DNA from 2 places in the Bacillus cereus group sp. RP43 genome. Region 1 is predicted to be linked to the other one. Evidence: predicted binding sites of a transcription regulator. Region 1 holds the regulator's gene; the other holds the start of a gene.

Region 1 (7,819 bases):
GTGGTGTAGTGGTTAACATGCCTGCCTGTCACGCAGGAGATCGCCGGTTCGACCCCGGTCGGGACCGCCATTTTATATAAAGAAAAGAACGAAACAAGTTGTTTCGTATTTTTTTATTTGTTTTAACAAAAAACTAATAAAGACAGTCAAACTATCCTTAGGAAAACTCCTAAGGACTTTTTTATATATTTAAAACCTGTATAATAAAGAGCAGAGAACATTGTGAGTAAAGTAGGTGAAGTCTGTGAGTAAATATGAAATAACAACAAAATCTTCCGAAGAAACCCAACGATTATCAGAAAAATTAGGGGGACTTGTAAAGGAAAAAGATGTAATTATTTTAGAAGGTGATCTTGGAGCTGGCAAGACGACTTTTACAAAAGGACTAGCAAAAGGTCTTGGAGTGAAAAGAGTCGTAAATAGTCCTACCTTCAATATTATTAAAGAATATAAAGGAAGATTACCGCTATATCATATGGATGTGTATCGTTTAGCGGAAAGTGAAGAAGATTTAGGATTTGATGAGTATTTCTATGGTGAAGGGATTACAGTAGTAGAATGGGCTCATTTAATAGAAGCATATTTACCGAATGAGAAGTTACAAATTAGTTTATTCCATGCTGGAGATGATACACGAAAAATTCTACTCGAGCCAATTGGAGATCGCTATATTAGATTATGTGAGGAGCTATTACAAGATGAAAGTACTAGCAATTGATACTTCAAATTACGTAATGGGTGTATCCCTTATTGAGGAAGGGAACGTGATTGGGGAAATCATTACAAATTTAACAAAAAACCATTCTGTACGTCTTATGCCAGCTGTAGAGAAACTTTTAAAAGAATGCGGTGTAAAACCGAAAGAATTGACTAAAATTGTTGTAGCAGCTGGACCAGGATCATATACAGGTGTTCGTATAGGTGTGACAGCTGCAAAAACATTAGCTTGGTCACTTCAAATACCAATTGTAGGTGTATCCAGTTTAGAAGTGTTAGCTGCAAATGGTGCTAACTTTAGTGGACTAATTTGTCCTTTATTTGATGGAAGACGTGGACAAATTTATACTGGGTTATATACATATGAAGGAGAGCAGTTAACTTCAATAGAAGAAGATCGAATTATTCTTATTGTAGACTGGTTGCAAATGTTAAAAGATAAAGGACAGCTTGTTTTATTTATCGGTAACGATGTTAAATTGCATAAAGAAACAATTGTAGAATATTTAGGTGAACAAGCTGTATTTGCTCCGTTCACTAAGAATAACCCAAGGCCAAGTGAATTAGCATTTTTAGGATTACAAAAAGAAGAACAAGACGTGCATACGTTTGTTCCTAGCTATCTTCGTTTAGCTGAAGCTGAAACAAAATGGTTAGAAAGTCAAAACAAGTAGGGGCCTTGCAGAAGATGGATATGATATTTAGAAAGATGGCACTCGATGATATTGATCAAATTGTAGCTATTGAAGAAGCATCTTTTTCAACCCCTTGGACTGCAGATGCCTTTCACCGCGAATTAGAGATGAATGAACATGCACATTATGTCGTGCTAGAAAAAGATGGTCTCGTAATTGGATATTGTGGATTGTGGATAATTCTTGATGAATCACATGTAACAAATATAGCTATCCTGCCAGAATACAGAGGCAAAAAGCTAGGGGATGCCTTATTGAAAGAAGTCATTTCCGAGGCGAAAGGGTTAGGAGTAAAAACAATGACACTTGAAGTACGCGTGTCAAATGAAGTAGCAAAGCAGTTATACAGAAAATACGGATTTCAAAATGGTGGGATTCGTAAACGATACTATGCGGACAATCAGGAAGATGGTCTTGTAATGTGGGTGAATATATAATGGAAAAAAATACGATTATACTTGGTATTGAAACAAGCTGTGATGAAACAGCTGTAGCAGTTGTTAAAAATGGAACGGAAATCATTGCGAATGTCGTTGCATCACAAATTGAAAGTCATAAGCGTTTTGGCGGAGTTGTACCAGAGATTGCATCCCGTCATCATGTAGAAGAAATCACAGTTGTGTTAGAAGAAGCTTTAAAAGAAGCGAATATCACTTTTGAGGATATTGATGCAATTGCTGTAACAGAAGGCCCAGGTTTAGTTGGAGCACTTTTAATAGGTGTAAATGCAGCGAAGGCTGTGGCTTTTGCTCATGATATCCCTTTAGTTGGTGTTCATCATATTGCCGGTCATATTTATGCGAACCGTTTAGTAAAAGACGTACAATTCCCGTTACTATCGCTTGTTGTATCCGGTGGGCATACGGAGCTTGTTTATATGAAAGAGCATGGTTCATTTGAAGTGATTGGTGAAACGCGAGATGATGCGGCAGGAGAAGCTTACGATAAAGTAGCTCGTACATTATCAATGCCTTATCCAGGTGGTCCTCATATTGATCGCCTTGCGCATGAAGGAAAACCAACAATTGATTTGCCTCGTGCGTGGCTAGAACCTGATTCGTATGATTTTAGTTTTAGTGGATTGAAGTCAGCAGTTATCAACACTGTGCATAACGCAAAACAACGCGGTATAGAAATTGCACCAGAAGATTTAGCAGCAAGTTTCCAAGAAAGTGTAATAGATGTACTTGTAACGAAAGCGTCTCGTGCAGCAGATGCTTATAATGTAAAACAAGTGCTTCTTGCTGGTGGAGTAGCTGCCAATAAAGGGCTTCGTGCACGTTTAGAAGCAGAATTTGCACAAAAAGAAAATATAGAGCTAATTATTCCTCCTCTATCTTTATGCACAGATAATGCAGCGATGATTGCAGCTGCAGGTACAATTGCATACGAACAAGGAAAACGCGCTACATTAGCTTTAAATGCAAATCCAGGATTAGATATTGAAGCATAGTTATACACAAAATTAACCACAGCTTGTGGATAAAACCCAAATTATCTGTTGATAATATGGGTTTTTTTGTGTACATGAAATGTGTATAACTTTTTATTTAGTTGTGGATAATGTGGAAAAGTTATTTGGAAGTTTATATTATAAAGGTGGATATGTGCATAACCTTGTGGATAACGTAGGTGAAGTCTGACCTTTGAAGAAATTCATTTTTGGGAAATAAAAATAAGGAGATGTCCAAAAAAACATTTTGAAACATCATCCTCTTATTATATAAGGTGCTACTATTGTCAATCCTTGTCGAATTGTTTATATAATTTCATTTACTATGGTATTGATTCAAAAAAGAAAATAAAAAAGAGGTCATCTCGTCAAAAAGCCTGACTTATGAGACATCCTCCTCTTTTAAATTCTCTTATATATGCAGTTCTTCCCATTCTGCCATACAAGCTTCAAGCAGTTCTTGCAGTGTTTGTTTTTTAGTTGTAATTTCACTAGCCTTTTCATAATCTGCATATATTTCTGGTAAGCAAAGCTGATCTTCTAATGTAGCAATTTCTTCTTCTAAGCCTACGATATTTTGTTCCAGTTCTTCAATTTTTCGAGTGCGTTGACGTTCTAACTGTTTACGTTCTTTTTCTTCGAGATAATTTAATTTTTCTTGTGCCACCACTTTTTGAACAGGTACTTCATCTTCTTGCTGCTCAAATTCCGCACGTTCAATCATTTCATTTTTCTTTTCAACGTAATAATCGTAATCACCTAAATATTCTTGTGCACCTTCTGTTGATAACTCAACAACCGTTGTCGTTACGCGATTAATGAAGTAGCGGTCATGAGAGACGAATAGAAGAGTACCTGGGTAATCAATTAAAGCATTCTCCAAAATCTCTTTACTATTTAAATCAAGATGGTTTGTTGGCTCATCAAGAATTAATAAATTGGATTTTTGCATCATAAGTTTTGCAAGAGCTAGTCGAGCCTTTTGTCCACCACTAAGAGAAGATACTGGTTTTAATACATCATCCCCTGTGAATAAAAAGTTGCCTAGTATAGTGCGAATTTCTTTTTCAGGTTGCAGGGGATATTCATCCCATAGTTCATTTAAAACTCGTTTCGAAGATGTTAAATTGGCTTGTTCTTGATCATAATAACCAACAGATACATTTGATCCAAAAGCAACGTTTCCATGTAATAGCTGTAACTTATTCACAATGGATTTTAATAATGTAGATTTTCCAATTCCGTTCGGCCCAACTAAGGCAACACTATCACCACGAGTTAAGCGCATATTTACATGTTCAATAATCGGTTCCTGTTCATAGCCAATAGTTACATCTTTTACTTGTAAAACATCATTTCCACTTTGTTTTTCAATATCGAAGTGGAAGGAAGCTGATTTAGAATCGCCTAATGGTCTAGTTAATACGTCCATTCTGTCTAATTGTTTACGGCGACTTTGAGCACGTTTTGTCGTAGATGCGCGAGCTATATTTTTTTGCACAAAGTCTTCCAGTTTAGCGATTTCATCTTGTTGTTTTTCATAACGCTTCATCTCTTGCTCGTATAGAGCTGATTTTAAGTCTAAATATTTACTGTAGTTACCAACAAATCGTCGGCTTTCCTTATTAGAAATTTCGTATACTTGTGTAACGAGTTTATCTAAGAAATAACGGTCATGGGAAACGATTAAAATCGCACCAGGATAGCCTTGTAAGTATTGTTCAAGCCATGTTAGTGTCTCAATGTCCAAATGGTTTGTAGGTTCGTCTAAAATAAGTAAGTCTGGTCTAGTTAATAATAATTTCCCAAGAGCTAATCGAGTCTTTTGTCCACCACTTAATGTAGAAATTGTCGTCTGGTGCGTTTCAACAGGGAAGCCAAGACCGCTTAAAATCGAGCGTATATCCGCTTCGTACTGATAGCCGCCTTGATCTTTATAATCTAATTGTAATTGGTCATAATCAGCTAATAATTTCTCGTATATAGTCGCATTTGAAAAGTTTTCTTCTTTTCCCATCTCTTGCTCTAGCCTTCGAAGTTTTGTCTCCATCTGCTGCAAGTGTGTAAAGACGGTTAACATTTCATCCCAAATTGTTAAAGACGTTTCTAATCCGGTATTTTGAGCTAAATACCCCATTGAGACATCTTTCGGCTTTATAATTTCACCACCATCATGAGATAACTCACCAGCTATTATTTTTAATAATGTAGATTTTCCGGCTCCATTTCGTCCGACTAATGCGATACGATCTTTTGTTTGAACTTCCAATTTTATGTTTGCAAGAATCGTTTCTGCACCGTATAATTTCGAAAGCCCATTCACTTGTAATAATATCAATGTTTTCACCTCAAATAATTTCTTAACTTTGCCATGTTTATATTTCTCAATCATACTAAAAATAGTGTATAGTTTAAAATAAAGAGAGAATACTTCTTCTTTTTATTATACAAGGAAATTCATGAGTACTAAACTTCTGTATTTGATTCAAGTATAAGAATAAAGATAGGAAGAGAGGAGAGGTTATATGGATCAGCAAAAAATTCCACAGGCCACTGCCAAACGATTGCCTCTATACTATCGATTTATCCAAAACTTATCTCTTTCTGGTAAGCAACGTGTTTCATCAGCCGAATTGAGTGAAGCGGTAAAGGTTGATTCCGCAACTATTCGAAGAGATTTTTCATATTTTGGAGCGTTAGGGAAAAAAGGATATGGATATAACGTAAATTATTTATTATCATTTTTCCGTGAAACACTCGACCAAGATGATATAACACGTGTAGCACTTATTGGAGTAGGTAATTTAGGGACCGCTTTCTTACATTATAATTTCACGAAAAACAATAATACAAAAATTGAAATGGCATTTGATGTTAGTGAAGAGAAAGTTGGAACAGAAATCGGAGGAATTCCTGTATATCATTTGGATGAATTAGAAGAACGTTTATCAACTGATATACAAGTGGCAATATTAACGGTACCCGCTACAGTAGCGCAATCTGTGGCAGATAGATTGGCAGAAACGGACGTGCATGGTATTTTAAATTTCACACCAGCACGCTTAAATGTGTCAGAGAATATAAGAATTCATCACATTGATTTAGCTGTAGAGTTACAAACGCTTGTTTACTTTTTGAAGAATTATCCACAATAAAACGCAGAGGAGATGACCTCTGCGTTTTATTATTGTTTTTTCTTTGTGAATTTGACTAAGATAAGGCGAAGTGCCAAATTAAAATCAATTGTTGCCATAACTGCAAATAGTATTGTCCACATATTCCAGATTGTATCTGTTACGTTCGTAATAGCGAAGCGTGTAAAGATACATCCAAGAAGAAAGTATAATGCAGCCATGAACAATGGTGAGTTTCTCATACTAAAAATCCTCCGATAAAGCCTTGCATTTTTTCAGCTTCTTTAATCATTTCTTGAATTTGCTCATTACTTACTACAACTTGAGCGACTGCAACTAATGTATTCATTGCAACATGAGCTGCAATAGGAACGATAATTCGTTTCGTTTTTACGTATAAAAAGGCGAATACGAGCCCCATTGAAGTGTATACCAATAAGTGAGTAAAATCAAAATGAATCGCCGCGAATACAAGTGAACTAATAATAGCGGCAATAAAGAAGTTAAACTTCTTATAAAGTGTACCGAATAAAATTTTTCTAAATACGATTTCTTCCAAAATAGGTCCTATTATAGATATGACGATAAGGAACCAAGGTGTCGTTCTTGCGATGTCCATAAGTCTTGCTGTATTTTCAGATCCCGGTGTAATCCCTAATAAACGCATTTCGATCATACCGGCAATGCTTTGTGAGAACAGTGCTAAGAAGAAACCAATAAAAATCCACCCAATTGTAGCTGGAACAGTAGAGCGCATTTTATCTAAATGCCTGTCACGAATGTCTGTTCTGAGTAACCAAAGTACAACGCATAATGCAATGAAAAAGCTAATGATAGCCCAATGACCAGTTATGAGCTGAATTTTTTCCTCTCTAGTAAATCCCCTATTATCGTATAGTCCAGTTTTCAGGAGAAGCGGTAACCCGGCAATGCCTGATAACTGCATTAAAATGTATGTAACGATAATCCACCAATATTGTTTTTTCAAATGGTTTAACCATCCTTTCTAACGCTAGTGTATGAGATAAGGTAGGATAACATGTAAATATGCTACCTACGATATAAACTTTCATTTGAATTATATTTTTTTTGTAAATAAGTATTTGAAAATAAAATAGGAGACAGGAAAAAGTTGTACGTTTAGCGAAAACAACTTAGGGTGTCTTTCATATTGTAACATACAAGAAGTGGGAACAACGATTCATATAGTAAAGGCAGTAGAAGAAGTAATGCTATATAGGAAAGTGTATAAAGTAATTTGCGAAAAAATTATGATTTTTTTACTTGCAAAAAAAATTGAGATTATTTATTATTAGAAGTGTGTTAGCACTCGTGTGACTTGAGTGCTAATAAATAAAATTTACATAACAAAATGAGGAGGTTATTGTTCATGCTAAAGCCATTAGGTGATCGCGTTGTAATTGAACTTGTTCAAGCAGAAGAAAAAACAGCAAGTGGTATTGTATTACCAGACACTGCAAAAGAAAAACCACAAGAGGGTAAAGTTATTGCAGTAGGTACTGGCCGAGTGCTTGAAAATGGAGAGCGTGTTGCTTTAGAGGTAGCAGCAGGTGATCTTATCATCTTCTCAAAATATGCAGGTACTGAAGTGAAATACGAAGGTACAGACTACTTGATTTTACGTGAAAGTGACATTTTAGCAATTATCGGTTAATTATATACATTTAAAAATTCAAGGGGGTCAATTATTATGGCAAAAGATATTAAATTTAGTGAAGAAGCACGTCGTTCGATGCTTCGCGGTGTCGACACTCTTGCAAACGCAGTAAAAGTAACGCTTGGACCAAAAGGTCGTAACG
Region 2 (7,819 bases), 3.9 Mb from region 1:
CCGACTGAGCAAGGAATGACCGGCGCAATTGCAAAGGCAAAAGAATTAGTAAATGAAATACCGAATTCATACTCTCCAAGTCAGTTTGCGAATGAAGCAAACCCTCGTGCTTATTTCAAAACACTAGGTCCTGAACTTTGGTCGGCACTAAATGGAGAGATTAACATATTTGTTGCGGGTGCAGGAACTGGCGGTACGTTTATGGGAACTGCGTCTTATTTAAAAGAGAAAAACATTGATATTAAAACGGTTATTGTAGAACCAGAGGGATCTATTTTAAATGGTGGTAAGGCTGGTTCACATGAAACAGAAGGAATTGGTCTTGAATTCATTCCGCCATTTTTGAAAACATCTTATTTTGATGAAATTCATACAATTTCTGATCGACATGCATTTTTACGAGTGAAGGAATTAGCGAAAAAGGAAGGCCTTCTCGTTGGGAGTTCTTCAGGAGCAGCGTTTCATGCAAGCTTACTTGAGGCAGAGAAAGCAGCACCAGGTACGAATATTATAACGATTTTTCCTGATAGTAGTGAGCGCTATTTAAGTAAAGACATATACAAAGGATGGGAATAAAAAATGAGAGCAAAGACAAAGTTAATTCATGGTATTCGCATAGGAGAACCTTCAACTGGATCTGTAAACGTACCGATTTATCAAACAAGTACGTATAAACAAGAAGCAGTTGGTAAGCATCAAGGATATGAATATTCACGTACAGGCAACCCAACACGTGCAGCTTTAGAAGAAATGATTGCTGTATTAGAAAACGGTCATGCTGGATTTGCATTTGGTTCTGGAATGGCTGCTATTACAGCAACAATTATGTTGTTCTCAAAAGGTGACCATGTCATTTTAACAGATGATGTTTATGGCGGAACGTACCGTGTTATTACGAAAGTATTAAACCGCTTCGGTATTGAGCATACATTTGTAGATACAACAAACCTAGAGGAAGTTGTAGAAGCGATTCGTCCAAATACGAAAGCGATTTATGTAGAAACACCAACGAACCCATTACTAAAAATTACTGATATTAAGAAAATATCTGCTCTTGCTAAAGAGAAAGATTTATTAACAATTATTGATAACACATTCATGACGCCATATTGGCAGTCGCCAATTTCTTTAGGAGCAGACATTGTACTTCATAGTGCAACGAAATATTTAGGAGGACATAGTGACGTAGTTGCAGGCCTAGTAGTTGTAAATAGCCCGCAATTAGCAGAAGACCTTCACTTTGTACAAAACTCAACAGGAGGTATTCTTGGCCCACAAGATAGCTTCTTACTACTTCGTGGTTTAAAAACATTAGGAATTCGTATGGAAGAACATGAAACGAATTCACGTGCGATTGCCGAGTTTTTAAATAACCATCCAAAAGTAAATAAAGTATATTATCCAGGTCTTGAATCCCATCAAAACCATGAACTAGCAACAGAACAAGCAAATGGATTTGGTGCTATCATCTCATTTGATGTAGATAGTGCGGAAACGTTGAATAAAGTACTTGAGAAACTGCAATACTTTACACTTGCTGAAAGCTTAGGAGCAGTAGAAAGTTTAATTTCTATCCCATCTCAAATGACACATGCATCAATCCCAGCAGATCGCCGTAAAGAATTAGGAATTACAGATACATTAATTCGTATCTCTGTCGGAATTGAAGATGGTGAAGATTTAATTGAAGATTTAGCACAAGCGCTAGCATAATAAAAATGCACTGCTAATGTAGAGCAGTGCATTTTTATTATATTGATTTGTGAAATATTTCACAAATTAGACATACACAAATGAAATGATTTCATGTATATTGAATTCATGAAATGTTATTCACGAATAAACTTGTGAAATGTTTCACAAACAATGGGATTCATGTAGGACGGTAACTCTATTTTTTTTCGCTAATCGGGACTTATTATGACCTATAGGGACTTATAAAGACCGTGATAACAGAATAGGAGGAAATTTACATGGTAGTCAAAGAGAAAGTTGTAAATGAAATGCAAGAGGTAAAAGAGATGATTGATACGTTAGTAAATAACGGTCAAGAAGCTTTACAAGCATTAGAAAGTTTTACACAAGAGCAGATTGACAACATTGTTCATGAAATGGCACTAGCAGGTGTTGATCAACATATGCCGCTTGCGAAATTGGCTGTTGAAGAAACGGGCCGTGGTGTCTATGAAGACAAATGCATAAAAAATATTTTTGCCACTGAATATATTTGGCATAGTATAAAGAAAGACAAGACGGTAGGAATTATTCATGAAGATCCTCATGAAGAAATAATAGAAATTGCGGAACCGGTTGGTGTAGTAGCTGGAGTAACGCCAGTAACCAACCCAACGTCGACAACGATGTTTAAAGCATTAATCGGGATAAAAACGAGAAATCCAATTATTTTCGCATTCCATCCTTCCGCACAAAAATGTTCTATTGCAGCAGCGAAAACAGTATACGATGCTGCATTGAAGGCTGGTGCACCAAAGCACTGCATTCAATGGATTGACAGACCTTCTGTTGAAGCAACGAAACAATTAATGAATCATGAAGGTGTTGCGCTCGTTCTAGCAACTGGAGGAGCTGGTATGGTGAAATCAGCGTATTCTACTGGCAAACCAGCGTTAGGTGTAGGTCCTGGTAATGTACCGTGTTATATCGAGAAATCAGCACATGTAAAACGAGCTGTTAATGATTTAATTTTATCGAAAACATTTGATAACGGTATGATTTGTGCATCGGAACAGGCAATCATTATCGATAAAGAAATTTATGATGATGTTAAAACAGAAATGATTGCAAATAATTGTTACTTTGTAACAGAGGAAGAGAGAAAGAAATTAGAAAAGCTCGTTATAAATGAAAATACATGTGCAGTAAATAGTGATATTGTAGGGAAATCTGCGCAGTATATTGCCGAATTAGTTGGGATTACTGTGCCTGAACATACAAAAATGCTTGTAGCTGAAATTAAAGGAATTGGGGCAGCATATCCACTATCTCGTGAGAAACTGAGTCCAGTATTAGCTTGTGTAAAAGCGAATTCATTAGAAGAAGGATTTACATATTGCGAAGAAATGCTAGACCTTGGCGGCTTAGGGCATTCAGCAGTCATTCATTCTACAAATACAGAAGTACAAAAACAATTTGGTTTACGTATGAAAGCTTGCCGTCTTATTGTAAATGCACCTTCATCACAAGGCGGAATAGGTGATATATATAATGGGTTTATTCCATCGCTTACACTTGGTTGTGGTTCCTACGGGAAAAACTCAGTTTCTCAAAATGTAACAGCGACTCATTTATTAAATATAAAAAGGCTGGCAAATAGAAAAAAGAATATGCAGTGGTTCAAGTTGCCACCAAAAATTTATTTTGAAAAACATGCTACAGCATATTTAGCGAACATGCCTAATATTTCACGTGCATTTATTGTAACGGACCCAGGAATGGTTGAGCATGGATATGTAGATACGGTCACGCACTATTTACGTAAACATGCAAATGATGTGAAAGTCGAGGTTTTCTTCGAGGTCGAGCCAGATCCATCAGATGAAACTGTTTTTAAAGGTGCGGAAATGATGAGAAGCTTTAAGCCAGATGTAATCATCGCACTTGGTGGCGGTTCAGCTATGGATGCAGCAAAAGGGATGTGGCTTTTCTATGAGCACCCCGAAACAACATTCTATGGAATTAAACAGAAGTTTTTAGATATAAGAAAACGTACATGTAAGTATCCGAACTTGGGAAATAAAGCGCAATTTGTTGCCATTCCAACAACATCAGGGACGGGATCAGAAGTGACGCCATTTGCGGTTATTACAGATAAGAAAAATAATATAAAGTACCCGCTTGCGGATTATGAATTAACACCAGATGTAGCGATTGTTGATCCGCAATTTGTAATGACAGTACCACCTCATATAACAGCAGATACCGGAATGGACGTATTAACACATGCAATTGAGGCATATGTGTCTGTTATGGCAAATGACTATACGGATGGTTTAGCGTTAAAAGCAATTGATCTCGTATTTAAATATTTACCGAGAGCATATAAAGATGGGAATGATGAAGAGGCGCGGGAAAAAATGCATAACGCTTCTGCGATTGCAGGGATGGCATTTGCAAATGCTTTCCTTGGTATTAATCACAGTTTAGCACATAAGCTTGGACCGGAATTCCATATTCCACACGGACGCGCAAATGCAATTCTTATGCCGCATGTAGTCCGCTATAATGCTATTAAGCCAAGGAAACATGCATTGTTCCCAAAATATGAGCACTTTGTGGCAGATGAACGTTACGCACATATTGCGAGAATGCTCGGGCTTCCAGCAAGTTCGGCGGCAGAAGGTGCGGAATCACTTATCCAATCAATTATTGCGCTTGGGAAAAAATTAAATATTAATATGAGTATTGCAGGACAAGGAGTCGCTAAAGAACAATTTGAAGCGGTTGCTGGAATATTGGCAGAAAGAGCTTTTGAAGATCAGTGTACAACAGCTAATCCCAAATTGCCGCTTATTTCAGAGCTGAAAGAAATTTATATGGAAGCATATAAAGGCGTTTAATAGATCTGAAAGAGTCGCATTTAAGCGGCTCTTTTTTACTTTGGAAAACATCTCCCAGTTTGGTTCTATTTACTTGTCTTTAAGCTTAATAGAATGTGATAAAGTGAGGATGGGAGTGATAAAGATATGAAAGAATTACAAGAAAAAATAGCAGATTATACCCGTTTCGGACAAGTACTTTTATCTATAAGTACATTTTTAATGATCGGTTTATTAATTCCAAGTGGAGTCAAAGATATGGTGCAGTCTTTTGTTATGATGGGGAGTATTATTGTATTTTTAGTTCTTGCTTTTTTCTTCTTTAAGCGTGTTAGAACGATGCGTGACCAATTAGAGGAGAGCAAATATGAAGAAAATTGTTAAGTAGGGCGCTACGAAAAGAAGAAATCTTTTTGTAGCGTTTTTTCATTTTTGTAGAAAATGTATGCGTTTCATATTGACAATGATAATCCTTATCAATTAAAGTAGAATAGTAGTTAATGATTATCATTATCATTTAGGAGTGAAAGAATGAAAAAATCCATTACGCTGTTCACAGCGATCTTATCTATTTTTTTCTTATTAATAGGTTGCAGTGCAAAAGAAAACGAAAAAGCATCCGCAACAAAAACAGACAAAGAAACAGACAAAATCGAAATTACCGATCTCTCAGACAGAAAGATAACATTCAATAAAGTTCCTGAAAGTTTTGCGACGTTAAGTATGGGGGATATGAATATTATCCATGCTTTAGGAGGGAAAATCGTCGGTCGTCCAGATGCAAAAATTCCCCTTCCAGAAGATTTGCAAAAAACACAAGTAATTGGAAATGCACATCAGCCAAACTTTGAACAAATTGCTAGTTTAAAGCCAGATGTACTTGTTGCTAATAATGGGTTCCAAAAAAATATTCCAACGGTTGAAGGGCAAGGAACAAAAGTAATCATTTCTTCAGCAAACTCTGTAAAAGATATTCAAAAGAGTATTGAAATGTATGGAACAGTAATGAAGAAAGAAGATAAGGCAAAAGAGCTTAACCAAAAAATTAATGATCAAATGAAGAAATATGAGAAAAAGAGCGATATTAAAGCATTGCTCGTTTATGGAGCACCAGGCACTTATTTAGCAGCGTTACCAACATCTCTATCAGGGGATATTTTAGAAAAAACGGGCGGGAAAAATATCGCAGCTGGTTTTCCAGAAATGAAAGAGTATCCGCAATATGCACAGCTAAGTGTAGAACGTATTATTGAAGCAAATCCAGATGTGATTTATTTAATTACACATGGAGATCCCAATAGTGTGAAAAAAGCATTTGAAGGCGAAATGATGAAAAATGAAGCATGGAAAAATTTAGATGCAGTAAAACAAAATCGTGTTGTTATTTTACCACCAGATTTATTTGGATCAAATCCTGGGACAAAAGTAACAGAGGCGATGGACTTTATGTATAAAAGTATACAAGATGTAAGGAAATGATAAGTATGGAGAGTAGTGAAATAGTAAGAGAAAAGGAACATCCTTTTGCGAGAAAAAGATGGATAATAACAGTTACTTTAGTCGTATTAACATTTCTAGGTCTTTTTTACGGTCTTTTCGCAGGGAGCTTATCTTTTTCTTTACGAGACATTATAGAGGGTATACAAGATGAAGGTTCGACAGTTCATCGAATTGTGTGGGATCTTCGCATACCGAGAGTGCTCGTTGGATTTATAGTAGGAACATGTTTAGCTACATCTGGAGCATTACTGCAAGGGGTTATGAGAAACCCTCTTGCAGACCCTGGAATTATTGGAGTTTCATCAGGAGCAGGCCTTGTAGCAATAATAATCATGATTTTATTTCCACAGCATATGGCTTTTTTACCGCTAGGAGCTTTTTTAGGAGCTTTCATAACAGCGATGGTCATTTATGCTTTATCATGGCAAAAAGGGGCACCGCCTTCAAGAATCGTCTTAGTAGGTGTGTCAATCAATGCATTAATTGGTGCAGCAACGTCAGCATTAATGTTATTACATAGTGACAAAGTACAATCCGTGTTACCGTGGTTAGCAGGCGGTATCGGTGGTGTGAGTTGGGCTCATTTAAACATGATTACTTATTATGCAATATTCGCTATTATATTAGCTTTCTTCGGTATTAAACACATTCGAGTATTAATGCTCGGAGATGAAATGGCGAAATTATTAGGGTATAACGTGGAAAGAAGCCGGTTTTATTTAATAGTAGTAAGTACATTATTAGCTGGAATTGCGGTTAGTGTTTCCGGACTTATTGGATTTGTCGGACTTGTTGTACCGCATATGTTACGTTTATTAGTTGGAAATGACTATAAATATTTACTGCCATTATCATGCCTTGGCGGTGGGATATTACTTGTTTTTGCGGATGCGATAGCTCGAAGTTGGTTCGATCCAATCGAATTGCCTGTTGGTATTTTATTGTCCTTCTTAGGTGGTCCGTTCTTCTTATATTTAATCCATAGAGGAGGAAAACAACGTGATTTCCGTTAACAAAGTGTTTTACGCACATTCTGAAAGATTTCAAATGCAAGATATGAATGTACATATTAAAGCTGGAGAAATCGTTAGTTTAATCGGTCCGAATGGATCGGGGAAATCTACTTTGCTTCGTTTAATAGCACGGCTACTTAAACAAAGCGAAGGAGACATCATTTTAGATGGGGAAAATATTCATATGATGAAGAGTGCAGATGTAGCGAAGCAATTAGCGATGTTACCACAAATGCACGATCATCAATTAGATTTAACAGTGAAAGAACTAATAGAGTTCGGAAGAGGTCCTCATAAATCATGGAGTAGTCGCTTAAATAAAGAAGATGAAGAAATTGTTGATTGGGCATTGTCTGTTACAAATCTTGAAGGGTATGAATATCGTCTTTTACAATCCTTATCAGGAGGAGAAAGGCAACGTGCTTGGATTGCAATGACGCTTGCACAACGCACAAATGTCTTATTATTAGATGAACCAACAACCTTTTTAGATATCGTCCATCAGTTAGAAGTAATGGAACTTGTTAAACGATTAAACGAAGAGTTTGGTATGACGATTGTAATGGTTTTACATGATATTAATCAAGCGGCTCAATATAGCGATCGTTTACTCGTATTAAAGCGAGGAAAGATTCAGTATGACGGTGTACCAGAAGAAGTATTATGTCATCAAATGTTTCAGCGTGTATTTGGCATAGAAGTAGATATTTTTCAAGGAAGCGACAAGCCATTTTTTACACCGAAACGAAT

The links. The regulator Rex, encoded in region 1, represses fermentation and respiration genes when NADH is low (regulators of the CRP and FNR family bind a similar motif). The targets are predictions, from matches to a motif close to TTGTGAAATATTTCACAA.
Region 2: a site for Rex is predicted at 1,761-1,778, ahead of adhE (bifunctional acetaldehyde-CoA/alcohol dehydrogenase). Genes of this name have one in related genera too.

The regions. Positions count from the first base shown of each region.
Region 1 covers NZ_JARVHQ010000001.1:4,892,248-4,900,066, reverse strand. Annotated here, with positions in the region: tRNA gene QCI75_RS25315 (tRNA-Asp) at 1-70, shown strand, start outside; gene tsaE (tRNA (adenosine(37)-N6)-threonylcarbamoyltransferase complex ATPase subunit type 1 TsaE) at 245-718, shown strand; gene tsaB (tRNA (adenosine(37)-N6)-threonylcarbamoyltransferase complex dimerization subunit type 1 TsaB) at 699-1,391, shown strand; gene rimI (ribosomal protein S18-alanine N-acetyltransferase) at 1,406-1,849, shown strand; gene tsaD (tRNA (adenosine(37)-N6)-threonylcarbamoyltransferase complex transferase subunit TsaD) at 1,849-2,865, shown strand; gene QCI75_RS25290 (ABC-F family ATP-binding cassette domain-containing protein) at 3,278-5,203, opposite strand; gene QCI75_RS25285 (redox-sensing transcriptional repressor Rex) at 5,391-6,020, shown strand; gene QCI75_RS25280 (YdiK family protein) at 6,050-6,241, opposite strand; gene QCI75_RS25275 (CPBP family intramembrane glutamic endopeptidase) at 6,238-6,987, opposite strand; gene groES (co-chaperone GroES) at 7,390-7,674, shown strand; gene groL (chaperonin GroEL) at 7,711-7,819, shown strand, end outside.
Region 2 covers NZ_JARVHQ010000001.1:1,041,992-1,049,810, forward strand. Annotated here, with positions in the region: gene QCI75_RS05400 (O-acetylserine dependent cystathionine beta-synthase) at 1-576, shown strand, start outside; gene QCI75_RS05405 (bifunctional cystathionine gamma-lyase/homocysteine desulfhydrase) at 580-1,713, shown strand; gene adhE (bifunctional acetaldehyde-CoA/alcohol dehydrogenase) at 1,974-4,577, shown strand; gene QCI75_RS05415 (YrhC family protein) at 4,704-4,940, shown strand; gene QCI75_RS05420 (ABC transporter substrate-binding protein) at 5,088-6,035, shown strand; gene QCI75_RS05425 (FecCD family ABC transporter permease) at 6,041-7,069, shown strand; gene QCI75_RS05430 (ABC transporter ATP-binding protein) at 7,056-7,819, shown strand, end outside.